One region of the Mesorhizobium sp. P2_F7 genome, then DNA from elsewhere that is predicted to be linked to it. Evidence: predicted binding sites of a transcription regulator. Region 1 holds the regulator's gene; the other holds the start of a gene.
What was found. Region 1 encodes PhoB, which activates phosphate uptake and scavenging genes when phosphate is short. Its sites were predicted from a motif close to TGTCATNNANCTGTCAT; they were not measured.
Positions count from the first base shown of each region.

Region 2: the regulator PhoB is predicted to act here: its motif matches at 1,428-1,444, upstream of ppk2 (polyphosphate kinase 2).

Region 1 covers NZ_JBFUFA010000002.1:574,169-581,535, forward strand. Annotated here, with positions in the region: gene pstC (phosphate ABC transporter permease subunit PstC) at 53-1,513, shown strand; gene pstA (phosphate ABC transporter permease PstA) at 1,510-2,826, shown strand; gene pstB (phosphate ABC transporter ATP-binding protein PstB) at 2,844-3,668, shown strand; gene phoU (phosphate signaling complex protein PhoU) at 3,710-4,414, shown strand; gene phoB (phosphate regulon transcriptional regulator PhoB) at 4,431-5,120, shown strand; gene AC1DZ8_RS08185 (ROK family transcriptional regulator) at 5,151-6,386, opposite strand; gene xylF (D-xylose ABC transporter substrate-binding protein) at 6,654-7,367, shown strand, end outside.
Region 2 covers NZ_JBFUFA010000004.1:324,098-331,464, reverse strand. Annotated here, with positions in the region: gene AC1DZ8_RS15640 (dihydrofolate reductase family protein) at 1-266, shown strand, start outside; gene ppk2 (polyphosphate kinase 2) at 447-1,367, opposite strand; gene AC1DZ8_RS15630 (aldo/keto reductase) at 1,614-2,657, shown strand; gene AC1DZ8_RS15625 (glycosyl transferase family 90) at 2,667-3,638, opposite strand; gene AC1DZ8_RS15620 (hypothetical protein) at 3,817-3,975, shown strand; gene AC1DZ8_RS15615 (DUF982 domain-containing protein) at 4,026-4,283, opposite strand; gene AC1DZ8_RS15610 (GntR family transcriptional regulator) at 4,367-5,032, opposite strand; gene AC1DZ8_RS15605 (multidrug efflux MFS transporter) at 5,183-6,448, shown strand; gene AC1DZ8_RS15600 (DUF423 domain-containing protein) at 6,489-6,860, shown strand; gene AC1DZ8_RS15595 (hypothetical protein) at 6,912-7,259, opposite strand.

The DNA.
Region 1 (7,367 bases):
TCGCCGCTTGCCGCAACGGCGGCGGCGATCTGAACTTTCCCTGGGGTGGGTGATGTCGTCCTTGCTCGTACTCGCCATAGTCATTGCCATCGGTGTGGTCGCCTTCGTGATCGGCCGCCAGCGCGCCGCGGCGCAGGATACCGGCAAGGTCAAGCCGCATTCGCGCGCCCACTATCACGGCTGGTGGGCCTTTCTGCTCGCTGTCCTGCCTGCCGTCCTGCTGCTCGCCGTCTGGGACATAGGCTCGTCCTTCTATCTCGACCGGCACATCCACGCCGCCTTGCCCGAACGCACTGTCGACTCCAAGGTCGCCAGCGAAGCGCTCGACGCCAGCCTGGTGAAGAGCCTCGCCAAGGGCCTGCGCCGACTCGATGCCGCTACGCCGCTTCCCGCCACCTTCGCTGAATTGCAGCCGTTGCTCATCGCCAAGGGCGTGGCGCTGGCCAGCGACACGCAGGACTACATGATCCCGATCGCCGTCGAGGCCAACAAGGTCCAGGACAGGCTCGGCTGGTTTGGCGCGGTGATCACCCTTGCACTGTCGATCGCCGGCGCCTTCTATGCGCTGCGGCAGATCGCGCCCCGCGCCAGGGCGCGCAACAATGTCGAGAGGCTGATGCTGTGGGGCCTGCTTGCGGCCTCGACCATCGCCATCCTGACCACGGTCGGCATCGTGCTGTCGATGCTGTTCCAGACCATCACCTTCTTCGAAAGCGTGTCGCCGATGAGCTTCTTCTTCGGTACGGTGTGGGACCCGCGTTTCGCAGCTGCCGGTTCGGGCGGCAGCCAGGGCCAGTTCGGCCTGATCCCGCTTCTCGCCGGCACGCTCTACATTGCCGCCGTCGCACTGCTGGTGGCTGTGCCGGTCGGGTTGATGTCGGCGGTCTACATGTCCGAGTATGCCTCGCGCAGCGTGCGCTCGGTGGTCAAGCCGGCGCTCGAATTGCTGGCCGGCATCCCGACCATCGTCTACGGCATCTTCGCCGTGGTCACGCTCGGACCGTTCCTGCGCGACCTGTCGGCGGCACTCACCGGCGGCTCGCCCTTCATCCAGGGCCAGAGCATCTTCACCGCCGGCCTGGTCATGGGCGTCATGCTGATCCCGGTCGTGTCGTCGCTGTCCGACGACATCATCACCGCGGTGCCTCGCGCCATGCGTGACGGCTCGCTCGGCCTGGGCGCCACGCGCTCCGAGACGATCAAGCGGGTGATCCTGCCGGCGGCACTGCCCGGCATCGTCGGTGCCATCCTGCTAACTGCGTCGCGCGCCATCGGCGAGACGATGATCGTCGTGCTGGCGGCCGGCGTTGCCGCCAATCTCACCGCCAACCCATTCGAGGCGATGACGACCATCACCGTCAAGATCGTCAATCAGCTGACCGGCGACCTCGAGTTCAATTCGCCGCAGACGCTGGTCGCCTTCGCGCTCGGTCTGACGCTGTTCGCGCTGACGCTGGTGATGAACATCGTCGCCCTCTACATCGTGCGCAAGTACCGGGAGCAGTACGAATGACCGACATTCCCCTTGACACGATGGCGGGTGCTGTCGCCCGTCCGCGCCGCGACATCGGGCTGAAGGCGCGCTATGCCGCCGAGCGTCGATTCCGCATCTATGGTGTGATTGCGATCTCGGTTGGCCTGGCTTTCCTGGCCATCATGCTGATCACCATCGTCTCGAAAGGCTACACCGCCTTCTGGCAGACGACGGTGACGTTGCCGATCACTTTCGACGAGAAGGTTATCGATCCCTCGAACAAGCGCGCCACCGATCCGAACGTGCTGATCAAGGCGAACTATCCCAAACTCGCCGAAAACGCACTGGTCGCCAAGCTCGGCATCGATCCCGCCAACAAGCCGATGATGCTGAAGCTCAAGGGCTTCCTGTCGGAGGGCGCTCGCGTCCAGCTGCGCGACATCGTCGCCGCCGATCCGTCGGTGATCGGCACGACGCGTGACGTCAACATCCTGGCCGCCGCCAATCTCGACTCCGCCTTCAAGGGCCAGATCGACCTCAGTGTCGATGAAGCCCGCCGCAAGGTGTCCAACCAGCAGATCGACTGGATGAACAAGCTCAGGGCGGATGGCGTGATGGCCGAGCATTTCAACACCGGCCTGTTCACCTATGGCGCCTCCAGCCGCCCGGAAACGTCGGGCATGGGTGTGGCCATCATCGGCTCGTTCTACATGATGGTGATCGTGCTGCTTTTGGCGCTGCCGATCGGCGTCGCCGCCTCCATCTATCTCGAGGAATTCGCCAAGAAGAACCGCTTCACCGACCTGATCGAAGTCAACATCAACAATCTGGCGGCGGTGCCGTCGATCGTCTTCGGCCTGCTCGGGCTTGCCGTGTTCATCAACTTCCTCGGCATGCCGCGCTCGGCCGCCTTCGTCGGCGGCCTGGTGCTGACGCTGATGACGCTGCCGACCATCATCATCGCGACGCGCGCCGCCCTTGCCGCGGTGCCGCCGTCGATCCGCTCGGCAGCGCTTGGGCTTGGCGCCTCGAAGATGCAGATGGTGTTCCAGCACATCCTGCCGCTGGCCGCTCCCGGCATCCTGACCGGCACCATTATCGGCCTGGCGCGTGCGCTGGGTGAGACCGCACCGCTGCTCCTGATCGGCATGGTCGCCTTCGTCGCCGACTATCCGAAGACGCCTTTCGATCCGGCAACCGCGCTGCCGGTGCAGATCTACATGTGGGCAAACGAGGCCGAACGCGCTTTTGTCGAGCGCATGTCCGGCGCCATCATCATCCTGCTGGTCTTCCTCATGGCCATGAACATCACCGCGATCGTGCTTCGGCGCCGGTTCGAGCGGCGCTGGTAGAAAAAGGGCAATTTGGTATGAACATCATGACCGAACAGTCCCTTGAAAACGCAGTGGGCGACAAAATGAACGCCAAGTCGAACGAAGTGATCAAGATGCGCGGCGACAAGGTCGGCGTGTTCTACGGCGAGAAGCAGGCGCTGTTCGACGTCAATCTCGACGTCCGCCAAAACCAGGTGACCGCGCTGATCGGCCCGTCCGGCTGCGGCAAGTCGACCTTCCTGCGCTGCCTCAACCGCATGAACGACACCATCGATTCGGCGCGGGTGACCGGCAAGATCACGCTGGACGAAGACGACATCTACGACAAGAACATCGACGTCGTGGAACTCCGCGCCCGCGTCGGCATGGTGTTCCAGAAGCCCAATCCGTTTCCGAAGTCGATCTACGAGAACGTCGCCTACGGCCCGCGCATCCATGGGCTGGCCAAGCGCAAGTCCGACATGGACCAGATCGTCGAGTCGAGCCTCAAGAAGGCGGCGATCTGGAACGAGGTCAAGGACCGCCTGCAGGAACCCGGCACCGGCCTGTCCGGCGGCCAGCAGCAGCGCCTGTGCATCGCGCGCGCCATCGCGGTGTCGCCGGAAGTCATCCTGATGGACGAACCGTGCTCGGCGCTCGACCCGATCGCCACCGCCCGCGTCGAAGAGCTGATCGACGAACTGCGCCAGAACTACACGATCGTCATCGTCACGCACTCGATGCAGCAGGCGGCGCGCGTGTCGCAGCGCACGGCGATGTTCCACCTCGGCTACCTGGTCGAGGAGGGCGCCACCGACAAGATGTTCACCAACCCCGACGACAAGCGCACCCAGGACTATATTACCGGCCGCTTCGGCTGAGCCGTCCAGCGGTTGAATTTTCAGGCACGAGGACCAGGATCATGGGTGAACATACCGTCGCTTCCTTCGATGAAGAACTGGGGCAGATCAGCAAGCTGATCCGCGACATGGGCGATCTGGCCGGGTCGATGGTCAGCGGCTCGACCAAAGCGCTGCTCAATTCCGACAATGCGCTGGCGCAGCGTGTCGTTTCCGATGACGCCATCATGGACGCGCGCCAGCGTGAACTCGACGACCGCGCCATCACGCTCATCGCCAAGCGCCAGCCTATGGCCAACGATCTGCGCGCCGTGGTCGGCTCGATCCGCATGGCCGGCGACCTCGAGCGCATCGGCGACCTCGCCAAGAACATCGCCAAGCGCGTCGGCACCGTCGGCCTCAGCGTCACGCCGCGCGACCTCTCGCACTCCATCGATGCGATGGCGCAACTGGTGCTGATCCAGGTGCAGGGCGTTGTCGAGGAGTATGCTGCCGCCGATGCCGCAGCGCTGGCGAAACTCCGGAATGAGGACGAACGCATCGATGTCAAATACACGTCGGTGTTTCGTGAGCTCTTGACCTACATGATGGAAGACCCGCGCAACATCACAGCCTGCACGCATCTCCTGTTCTGCGCCAAGAATCTCGAGCGCATCGGCGATCATGTCACCAACATCGCCGAAAATGCCTATTATGTGCTGACCGGCCAGCAATTGCCCGCCAATCGCCCGAAGCAGGACGAGACGGCGATGGCCACATCGCCCTGATAAAGGTGAACCGCTGATGATTGCGCCACGCATCATGGTCGTGGAGGATGAGGAGCCGCTGGGCGTGCTGCTCCGCTACAACCTCGAATCCGAAGGCTACCAGGTCGAGGTGGTGACACGCGGCGACGAGGCCGAAATCCGGCTGCAGGAAAATGTTCCAGACCTGCTGGTGCTCGACTGGATGGTGCCGGCGGTATCCGGCATCGAGCTCTGCCGGCGTCTACGCATGCGGCCCGAGACCGAGCGGCTGCCGATCATCATGCTGACCGCGCGCGGCGAGGAGAGCGACCGGGTGCGTGGCCTGTCGACCGGCGCCGACGATTATCTGGTCAAGCCGTTCTCGACACCGGAATTCATGGCGCGCGTGAAGGCGCTGCTGCGCCGTGCCAAGCCGGAAGTGCTGTCCAGCGTGCTCAAGGTTGGCGACATCGTGCTCGARCGTGAATCGCATCGCGTCTATCGCAAGAAGAGCGAGATCAGGCTCGGGCCAACCGAGTTCCGGCTGCTTGAATTCATGATGCGCCACCCCGGCCGAGTGTTCTCCCGCAGCCAGCTGCTCGACAATGTCTGGGGCGAAACGATCTACATCGACGAGCGCACGGTCGACGTGCATGTCGGTCGCTTGCGCAAGGCGGTCAACAATGGCCGCATGCCGGACGTGATCCGCACCATCCGCGGCGCCGGCTACGCCATCCGCGAAGACTAGAGCCCGGCGCGCCGGGCCGTCGCCGGCCTCTCAGGCGACGTGCTTGCCGGTCTTCGCTTGAATGCCGGGCGCGAAAATCTCCTGGTCGACGAAGCCGAGCGCGCGCATGGCGCAGCCTTCGCGGATCAGCGGCAGTTCGTTGGGCTCGGTGTCGAAGGAAATCGATTTCGAGTGCTGGCCGCCGGCGGTCTGGGCAATCGCCTCGCGCAATGCCGGCTCGATCAGGTCGAAGGCGGCGGCGCTGACACCGACCATGGCGACAGGAGCGGGGTCGATCAGCGCGAACAGGCTGCCGAGGCCGAAGCCGAGCGCCTCGCCCGCCTTTCGATAGGCTTCGCGCTCGGGGCCATCGGTCTCGCGGGCGCGTGCGGCAAGCGCCCGCATGTCGGCGTCGCCGACATCGACCGGTTCGGCATCCTCGCTCATCATTCTGGCGCTGCGCCAGATGGCGTAGTTGCCGGCATAGGCCTCGACGCAGCCGCGCCGCCCGCAACGGCACAGCGCGCCGCCGGGACGGTGGATCATGTGGCCGAACTCGCCGCCGGACGAATGGGTGCCGGTGAACAGTTCGCCCTTCAGCACCAGCCCCATGCCGATGCCGTGCGAGAGCAGGATTGCGATGAAATCGTCGCGGTACCGCTCAGGCTGGCGCCATTGCAGCGCCACCGCCATCATGTTGCAATCATTTTCCATGGTGGCCGGAATGCCGAATTCCGCTTCCAGTATGTCGGCGAAGGCAATGTCGGTCAGCGGCGTGATCGGCGACCACAGCATGGCACGCGCCTGCGAATCGGTGATGCCCTGGATGCCCATGGCAATGCGGGCGACGCTCCGGACATCGAGGTCGGGGTCTTCGAGCCGGCGCCGGACAATCGCTACGCATTCGCCGATCAGCTCGTCGCGCGGCATGGTCAGCGTGTCCAGCCGGCGCTGCTCCTCGGCGACCACCTGGCCGGCATAGTCGATGACGGTGACGGAGAGGAAATTCAGCGACAGCACCACGGTCATCACCGCCGCCGCTTCCGGGTTGAGGCCAAGGCCGACCTGCGGCCGACCGCGTTTCAGCGCGCCGGTCTCGCCGGGCTTGCTTTCGACCAGGATGCCTTCCTGGATCAAATCGGAAGAGATTGCCGATATGGTCGAATGGCTGAGGCCGGTGGTCGCCGCAATCTCGGTCCGCGACGGCTGGCCGGCCCGGCGCACGGCCGAGATCACCATCGCACGGTTGCGACGGCGCAGATCGTCGTGGCGGATTCCAATCGACATCTTTTCGTTTCCTCCCGGTCCCCTCGCGCCATGATAGTGGAGGCGGTCAGGGACGCCACGCAAATATTGGCAGAAGCCGGCTGCGCTGTCATTGTTTATTGCGGGCCTCGAAAAAAATCGGCCGGGCCATCAGAATCCATCAGAATCGATGTTGACAGCGCCTCGCCGTTGGACCAGTATTTTTTCGAGGCTCGAAAAAATAGAGCCTCTGTGTGCCGGCCTTCGGGCCAGTTTTGTCGCGCCGCGCGCGGCGCAGGGAGGATTAACATGAACAGATTTGCAGCCGCCATGCTGGCGGGTGTCGCCATGTCGCTGACGCTGGTGTCGGTCGCGCAGGCGAAGGACAAGGTCATCGGCGTCTCGTGGTCGAACTTCCAGGAAGAGCGCTGGAAGACCGACGAAGCGGCGATGAAGGCCGCGATCGAAGCTGCCGGCGACAAGTACATTTCCGCCGACGCGCAGTCCAATCCCGGCAAGCAGCTGACCGACGTCGAAAGCCTGATCTCGCAGGGCGCCAATTCGCTGATCATCCTGGCGCAGGATGCCTCGGCCATTGGCCCGGCGGTGCAGAAGGCGCTGGACGAAGGCATTCCGGTCGTCGGCTATGACCGCCTGATCGAGAACAAGGACGTCTTCTACCTGACCTTCGACAACAAGGAAGTCGGCCGCATGCAGGCCCGCGAAGTGTTCAAGGCAAAGCCGGAAGGCAACTACGTCTTCATCAAGGGCTCGGGCTCCGACCCGAACGCCGATTTCCTGTTCTCGGGCTCGATGGAAGTGCTCAAGGAAGCCATCGACTCGGGCAAGATCAAAAATGTCGGCGAGGCCTATACCGATGGCTGGCTGCCGGCCAATGCGCAGAAGAACATGGAACAGTTCCTGACTGCCAATGACAACAAGGTCGATGCCGTGGTCGCGGCCAATGACGGCACCGCCGGCGGCGTTGTCGCCGCGCTGACGGCGCAGGGCCTTGCCGGAACG
Region 2 (7,367 bases), on a different contig from region 1:
TCCCCGGCGGCATCCATGATGCGCTCGACCGGGCGAAAACCGCTGCCGGCGGCAAGGATGTCCGCGTCGGCGGCGGCGTCTCCACCATCCGGCAATATCTCCAGGAGAAGCTCATCGACGAGTTGCATCTGGCGGTGTCGCCGGTGCTGCTGGGCAAGGGTGAGAACCTGTTTGCCGGTCTGGATATGCTCAAGCTCGGCTATCAGTGCACCGAGCAGGTGGCGACAGCGCTTGCCACGCATGTGACGATCAAGCGGGTAAGCTAAGCTCCCCCTTCTCCCCCAGGGGGAGAAGGTGGCCTCGCGAAGCGAGGTCGGATGAGGGGTGTTCCAGCTTGGCAATATGTTTGAAATCGCCACCGCCTCATTTCTTCCAGCACCCCTCATCCGTCTCGGCGCTGCGCGCCGATCCACCTTCTCCCACAAGGGGAGAAGGGAAGGATCATTTCAATACTTCTCCGGCACGTAAAGCTCTCGCGGCAGGACCTGGCGTTCATATTCCGGATTGAACACCCGCTCGGGCAGCGTGATCTCTTCGTGCGGCACTTCCTCGTAAGGCATCTGCTTAAGCAGGTGGTCAATGCAGTTCAGCCGCGCCCGCTTCTTGTCGTTGCCTTCGACGATGTACCACGGCGCCTCGGGAATGTTGGTGCGGGCAAACGTCTCTTCCTTGGCCTTGGTGTACTGCTCCCAGCGCACGCGCGACTGCAGATCCATCGGCGACAGTTTCCACTGCTTCATCGGATCGTGAATGCGCATCAGGAAGCGCATCTGCTGTTCCTCGTCGGTTATCGAGAACCAGTATTTGACCAGGGTGACGCCGGAGCGGACCAGCATGCGCTCGAACTCCGGCACGTCGTGGAAGAATTGCTCGACCTGATCCTGGTCGGCAAAGCCCATCACGCGCTCGACGCCGGAGCGGTTGTACCAGGAGCGGTCGAACAGCACGATCTCGCCACCGGCCGGCAAATGCGGCACGTAACGCTGGAAATACCATTGCGACTTTTCGCGTTCGGTCGGCGCCGGCAGCGCCACGACACGCGCGATGCGCGGGTTGAGGCGCTGGGTGATGCGCTTGATGACGCCGCCCTTGCCGGCGGAGTCACGGCCCTCGAAAATCACCACCAGCTTTTTCTTGTGGTAGGCAACCCAGGACTGCAGCTTGATCAGTTCCGACTGCAAACTGATCAGATCGCGAAAATACTGCATCCGGTCGATCGATGGCGGATGCGCGTTCTTGTAGATCTTGGCGATCTCCAGCGACAGCGCCGGCTCCGACATTTCAAGCTCATAGTCTTCGTCGAGCGTGTCGGCGAGTTCGGCCTCAAGCCAATCCCTGGCCGGAGAATTCTGCTTTAACTCGGTCATTTCTGCTGCTCCGCTTGCCGGCTGTCATGAAACCCTGAGCCGACTTGATATAGGCCGGCAATGACGGTTTTATTGCAAGCCGCCGGCCCGCCGATCATCACCGCAAATCGGCGAGGCATGGTCGATCGATTGCCGTGGCATGGCGACAAACCGCTTAAATTGTCCTACAAATGGCTGACCCTTTCGGGCTGCCCCGCCCTTGTCGACCAAAACCGCCCGACCCCACCAAAATTGCGAGGATTTGACATGGAATACCGCACGCTTGGCCGTTCCGGCTTGAAAGTTTCGACTCTGACGCTGGGCACCATGACCTTCGGCGGCAGCGGACCGTTCGCCGCCGTCGGAAATTCCGACCTCGCTGAGGCATCACGCATCATCGATACCTGCATCGATGCCGGCATCAATCTCATCGACACCGCCAATGTCTATTCGAACGGCCTGTCGGAAGAGATCATCGGCGAGGCGCTTGGCGGCAAGCGCAAGAACGATGTGCTGATCGCCTCCAAGGCACGCATGCGGATCGGCAAGGGCCCGAACGACGAAGGCCTGTCGCGCCATCATCTGATCCGTGAATGCGAGAAGAGCCTGAAGCGCCTCAGGACCGATGTCATCGACATCTATTTCTTGCACGAATGGGATGGCACGACGCCGCTCGAGGAGACCATGGCGGCGCTCGACACGCTGGTTGCGCAGGGCAAGGTCCGCTATGTCGGCTGCTCCAACTATTCCGGCTGGCAGGTGATGAAGGCGCTCGGCATCAGCGGCAGCCAGCACCAGCCGCGCTTCATCACCCAGCAGATCCACTACACGCTGGAAGCGCGCGAAGCTGAATACGAACTCTTGCCGATCTCGGTAGACCAGGGCCTCGGCGTGCTGGTGTGGAGCCCGCTTGCCGGCGGCCTCTTGTCGGGCAAATACCGGCGCGACAGCCCGACCGCGCGCCAGCTTGCCGGCTGGTCGGAACCGCCGATCCGCGACGAGGACCGGCTGTGGCGGATCGTCGATGTGCTGGTCGATATCGGTGCGGCCCGCGGCGTCTCGGCGGCGCAGGTGGCGCTTGCCTGGCTGCTCGGTCGGCCGGCGGTCAGCTCGCTGGTGATCGGCGCGCGCAACGAGACCCAGTTGAAGGACAATCTTGCCGCCGCAGCGCTCGCCCTCACCGCCGAGGAACGCGACCACCTCGATGCCGTCAGCCGCCCGCCTGTGCTCTACCCCTACTGGCACCAGCAGTTCACGGCGAAGGACCGGTTCGGTCCGGCCGATCTGGTTCTCGACCGCAGCGATATCTGAGGCAAACAGCTAGCCCGAGATAAACCGCCAGACCTCCGGATCGGGTTCGATCTGGCCGCTGAGCACGAAATATTTGTAGAGCACGAGCAGGCTGATCGCCTGCTCGGCCCGCTCGTCGGCGAATTTGCGGCAATAGGCGTTGGCCGCCGCGACGATGCGCTGGGCCTCGGCGGGATGCCGCTCGAGATGGTGCACCCGGTCGGCCAGATCGCTGAAATCGGGCGCCAGCGGCACATAATGGACGTCGGGCTCGAGCTGCCCCTCCGCGAACCATGTCTCATAGGTTGGCGGCGGCATCAGGCAGAGCGAATTCGAGCTCATGATCCATTTCAGATTGGTCGCGACATCGTTGCCTTCGAGCGAGATGATGTAGCGATAGCGTCGCTGCTGATCGATGGTGAGATAGGGCTTTCGGTATTCCGCCGGTGCCGTTGCCCTTGGCGTGCCGACATCGCAGATCGGCAGATCGCGGGCGGCCTCCAACAGCAACGTGCGGATCGGATTGTTGAGTTCGCCGCGCCAGACGACGAGCGGATGCTTGTCGGCGAAGGCGACATCGTCGGCCGGCATGTGGAAATGACGGAACTTGTTCAGCTTGAACAGGACGCCGTTGCCATTGTCGCCGACGATCGGCCGGTCCTTGACGATCGACGGCATCTTCGGCACTTCGATGACGTCGCCGAATTCCAGGTCGATGCGCAGACCCGGATCGAAATAGCGGGTGAACTCCTTCAGGTCGTAATAGTACATGCTGCGGTCCGATGGCAGCCGATTGATCGGCACGGCCTCGGGGCTGGGTGCAAAGGGCTCCCGCAGCGTGTTGTAGTAGTTGAGCCGCTCGCGGACCGATGCATCGGAAAGCCTGGCCTGATCGAGCAGACGGCCGAGCCGGCGCCGGAACAGGACCGGCGGCGCGATGTCGCGCATGGCGTTGCGCGCATAATAGATCAGCTTCTGTGCGTTTCTTTGAAGCGTGGCCATCGGTCGTTTTGATTCGAAATCGGTCGGCGGCGGCTCCAGCAACTGTCCCGCAGCCTTTTCTAAACCATTGTGTTAGCCATCACGCAAGTCCAGAACCGCTGGCATCTGCCCTCCCGGCGCTGTTGTGTTTGCCGGCCAATGCTTCTAGGCAGGATCAGGCACAGCGAAAGGAAACGATATGGCGCGACCACCGAACTACGGCCAGGAACGCAAGGACCGCGACCGGCAGAAGGCTGCCAAGAAGGCGGAGAAGCTGGCCGCCAAGGTCGCAGCCAAGGAGCGTTCCAAGCCTGAGAACGAGGCCGATTCCGAAACCGATACAGAGACTGAAGAATAGCCAGGAAGAATGGCAGACAACCGGCCCGCTACGGGCCGGTGTGGCTGCGATCAGGCCGCCTTGTCGCTGACGAAGACGTTGACTTCGCGCGCCGCGGCAATGAAGGCGCGCCTTGCGATCATCGCCGGCTTGTCGCCGGCCAGCGCATCATGGCAGGCCTGCAGCGCTTCGCGGTGCTTGGGGCTGCGCTTGCCCGGCCAGCTGTTGAGCAGGTAGTCGGAGGCCTCGCGGGCCGTGCGCAGGAGCTGGTTTTCTCCCCCCGCAGCTGCCCTGACGGTCACGGGTGTTTCAAATCGGTTGTTTTCCATGGCCGCTCCTTACGCCATCGGCGCCCATGAAGCGAGGCCGAAAGCAGATGGCGCCGGGCGTTCTGTCACTTTCGTGACCAATATCAAGCGGCGACGACGGCAAATCCCCTGGCGCGCAGACCGCGCCGGTCATTGTGCAGCGACGTCACCAGGCGGTCGCGGCTGCCGACAATATGGGCGGAAAGCCGCGCTGCCGCCGCGTCGGCATCACCCGCCCGCACCGCCGCCAGGATGGCGTGATGTTCGCTCCAGGCGCGGCCGAGCGCTGCCTCGTCACGCACCTCCAGCCAGCGCGCCCGCGACAGCCGCGTCATGGCATCGCGCACCGCCTTGAACAGGAACTCATTGCCGGAGAGCCGTGCCAGTTCGATGTGGAAATCCATGCCAACGCGGTGCCATTCCTCGCGCGGCGTGGCGGTGTCGCACGAGTCCAGCATCGCCTCTATGACATCGACCGCGCTCCTGTCGGCCAGCGCCGAAGTCAGCCTGACGGCCGCAACCTCGACCGCCTCGCGATAGACGGCGATCTGTTCCAGTTCGGCAAGGTTGATCGGCGATACCGTCCAGCCGCGTCCGTCGCGGCAGATCAACCCTTCCGTCTCAAGTCGCAGCAGCGCTGCCCTGACCGGCGTGCGCGAGGCCCCGAAGCGGCTCTCGATCCAGCGTTCCGTCAGTCGCTCGCCGGGACCGACCTCAAGGCCGAGGATCATTTCGCGAAGCGCTTTTTCGACGGTCTGCATCTGTGACATCTTTGCTTCCCTTGCTGCGATCGGCCTCGCATTGAGGTCTGGCCGATCACGTTTGAGAGCGCCGGATTGACAGCAACCGGGCTTTGCGTCCATGAGGATACCAGCTTGGTATCCCAAAACGGTATCCGCAGCAAGCGGACAGGACATGACATGCCGCAAGACAGCGAAAAGCAGGCGATCGAGGCGCCCTCCACCTACAATGTGCACTGGCGGCGCAACCTGTTCGTGTGTTTTGCCGGATCGTTCAGCACACTGGTGGCGATGACGCTGCTCCTGCCGTTCCTGCCGCTCTATGTCGAGCAGTTGGGCGCGGTCGGCCATGCAGCGATCGTGCAATGGTCGGGCATTGCTTTCGGCGCCACCTTCTTTGCCGCTGCCCTCGTCGCGCCGCTGTGGGGCCGACTGGGCGACCGCTACGGCCGCAAGGTGATGCTGGTGCGCGCCAGTTTCGGCATGGCGATCTGCATGTCGCTGACCGGCATGGTGCAGACGGTCTGGCAATTGGTGCTTTTGCGCCTGCTGATCGGCTTTGCCGGCGGCTATTCCTCGGGCTCGACCATACTGGTCGCCATGCAGACGCCGAAAGAGCGGTCCGGCTGGGCGCTCGGCGTGTTGTCGGCCGGTATCACCGCAGGCTCGCTGGTCGGTCCGCTGCTCGGCGGCGCGCTGCCGCCGCTGATCGGCATTCGCGCAACCTTCCTCATTGCCGGTGGCTTCATTTTCCTGGCGGCACTGGCGACGACATTCCTGATCAAGGAGATGCCTCGTCCGCCAACGCAGGCAAAACCGAAGGAGAAGCCGAAGGGCGGCTGGGCGCAGATCCCCGACAAGCGGCCTGTCGCCGCCATGCTGGCCACCGGCATGCTGTTCACCTTCGCCAATATGTCGATCGAGCCGATCATCACCGTCTACGTCCAGCAACTGGTCGTGGACGCCAGCCGGGTGACGCTGATCTCGGGCGTCGTCATGTCAGCGGCAGCACTCGGCGCCATCCTGTCGGCGTCACGGCTGGGCAAGCTCGCCGACCGCATCGGCCACTGGAACGTCATCGTCGCATCGCTTGCCGTCTCGGCGCTGCTGCTGATACCGCAAGCCTTCGTCACCGAGAGCTGGCAGCTTGTCGGCCTGCGGTTCCTGATGGGGCTGGTGCTGGGCGGGCTGTTGCCCTGCATCACCAGCGTCATTCGCCACAATGTTCCCGATGGCGTCGGCGGCAATGTGCTGGGTCTGGCGATCTCGGCGCAATATGTCGGCCAGGTCGCGGGCCCGTTGCTCGGCGGCTTCGTTGGCGGCCATTTCGGCATGCGGACGGTGTTTCTCGGCACATCCGTGCTGATGGCTGGCGGCGCTGTCTACAACTGGCTGGTCCAGTCACGCCGCACGCGCGACATGCTGGCGGTATCCGGAAAATCCTGACAGGTTGCGCCGCCTATCGCCAATCGCAGGAGCCTAAGACATGAGCATCGCCGACCATCCGGCAGAAGGCAGCGCCCGCATTCTGGTCCTCGCCGGCGGCCTGTGTGGCGCAGCCGGCGTGGCACTGTCTGCGGCGGCCGCGCATCTGGGCGGCGCTTTCGTCGGCACCGCCGCATCCTTCCTGCTCATGCATGCGCCGGTGTTTCTGGCCGTCGGCCTCGCCGGCGCAAACCGGATCCTGCGGATCGGCAGCCTGGTGCTGCTGGTCGGGCTTGTTCTGTTCTGCGGCGATCTGCTGGCGCGCGATTTTGTCGGGTCGCGGCTGTTCCCGATGTCGGCGCCGATCGGCGGCAGCTTGCTGATTGCAGGCTGGCTGGCGATCGCGGCCTCGGCGCTGGTGCGTGAGCGTTGAACAGGCAGGCGGGGCAAGAACCCTGCCCCGCCTGGTGTCTTCATACGAGGCTCAGTCCTGCTGGCGTTCCGGCAGCAGTTCCCGCTTGCGCTTTGCAGGCTTCAGCCGCTGCCGTTCCGGGCGTTCCGCAGCCGGCGAGATGCCCCAGTAGTTGCGATAAATGTCTTCGAACAGATGCTTCACGGGATGCATGTTCGGTCTCCTCTTAAAGAAATTTGAATCGATCCAATCAGCCGGCATGAAAATGCCTTGCCGATCAGCCGCGCTTGCGCTCCACAAGGAAGTGCAGATCGCGCTGCCGCGGGCCAGTCCGGCCACGGCGCTTGCGGGTGGCGGCATTCGAGGCGATGCCCAGTCATTTCCGTAGATATCTTCGAACAGATAATTCACGGGATGCATGGCACCCTCCTCTTGAACCGATCCAATGGACAGGTGGTCAAATATCCTTGGATCGATTCAAATATAGGCCTTCACCGGCCTTTGATCAAGGGAAAATTTGAACCGATC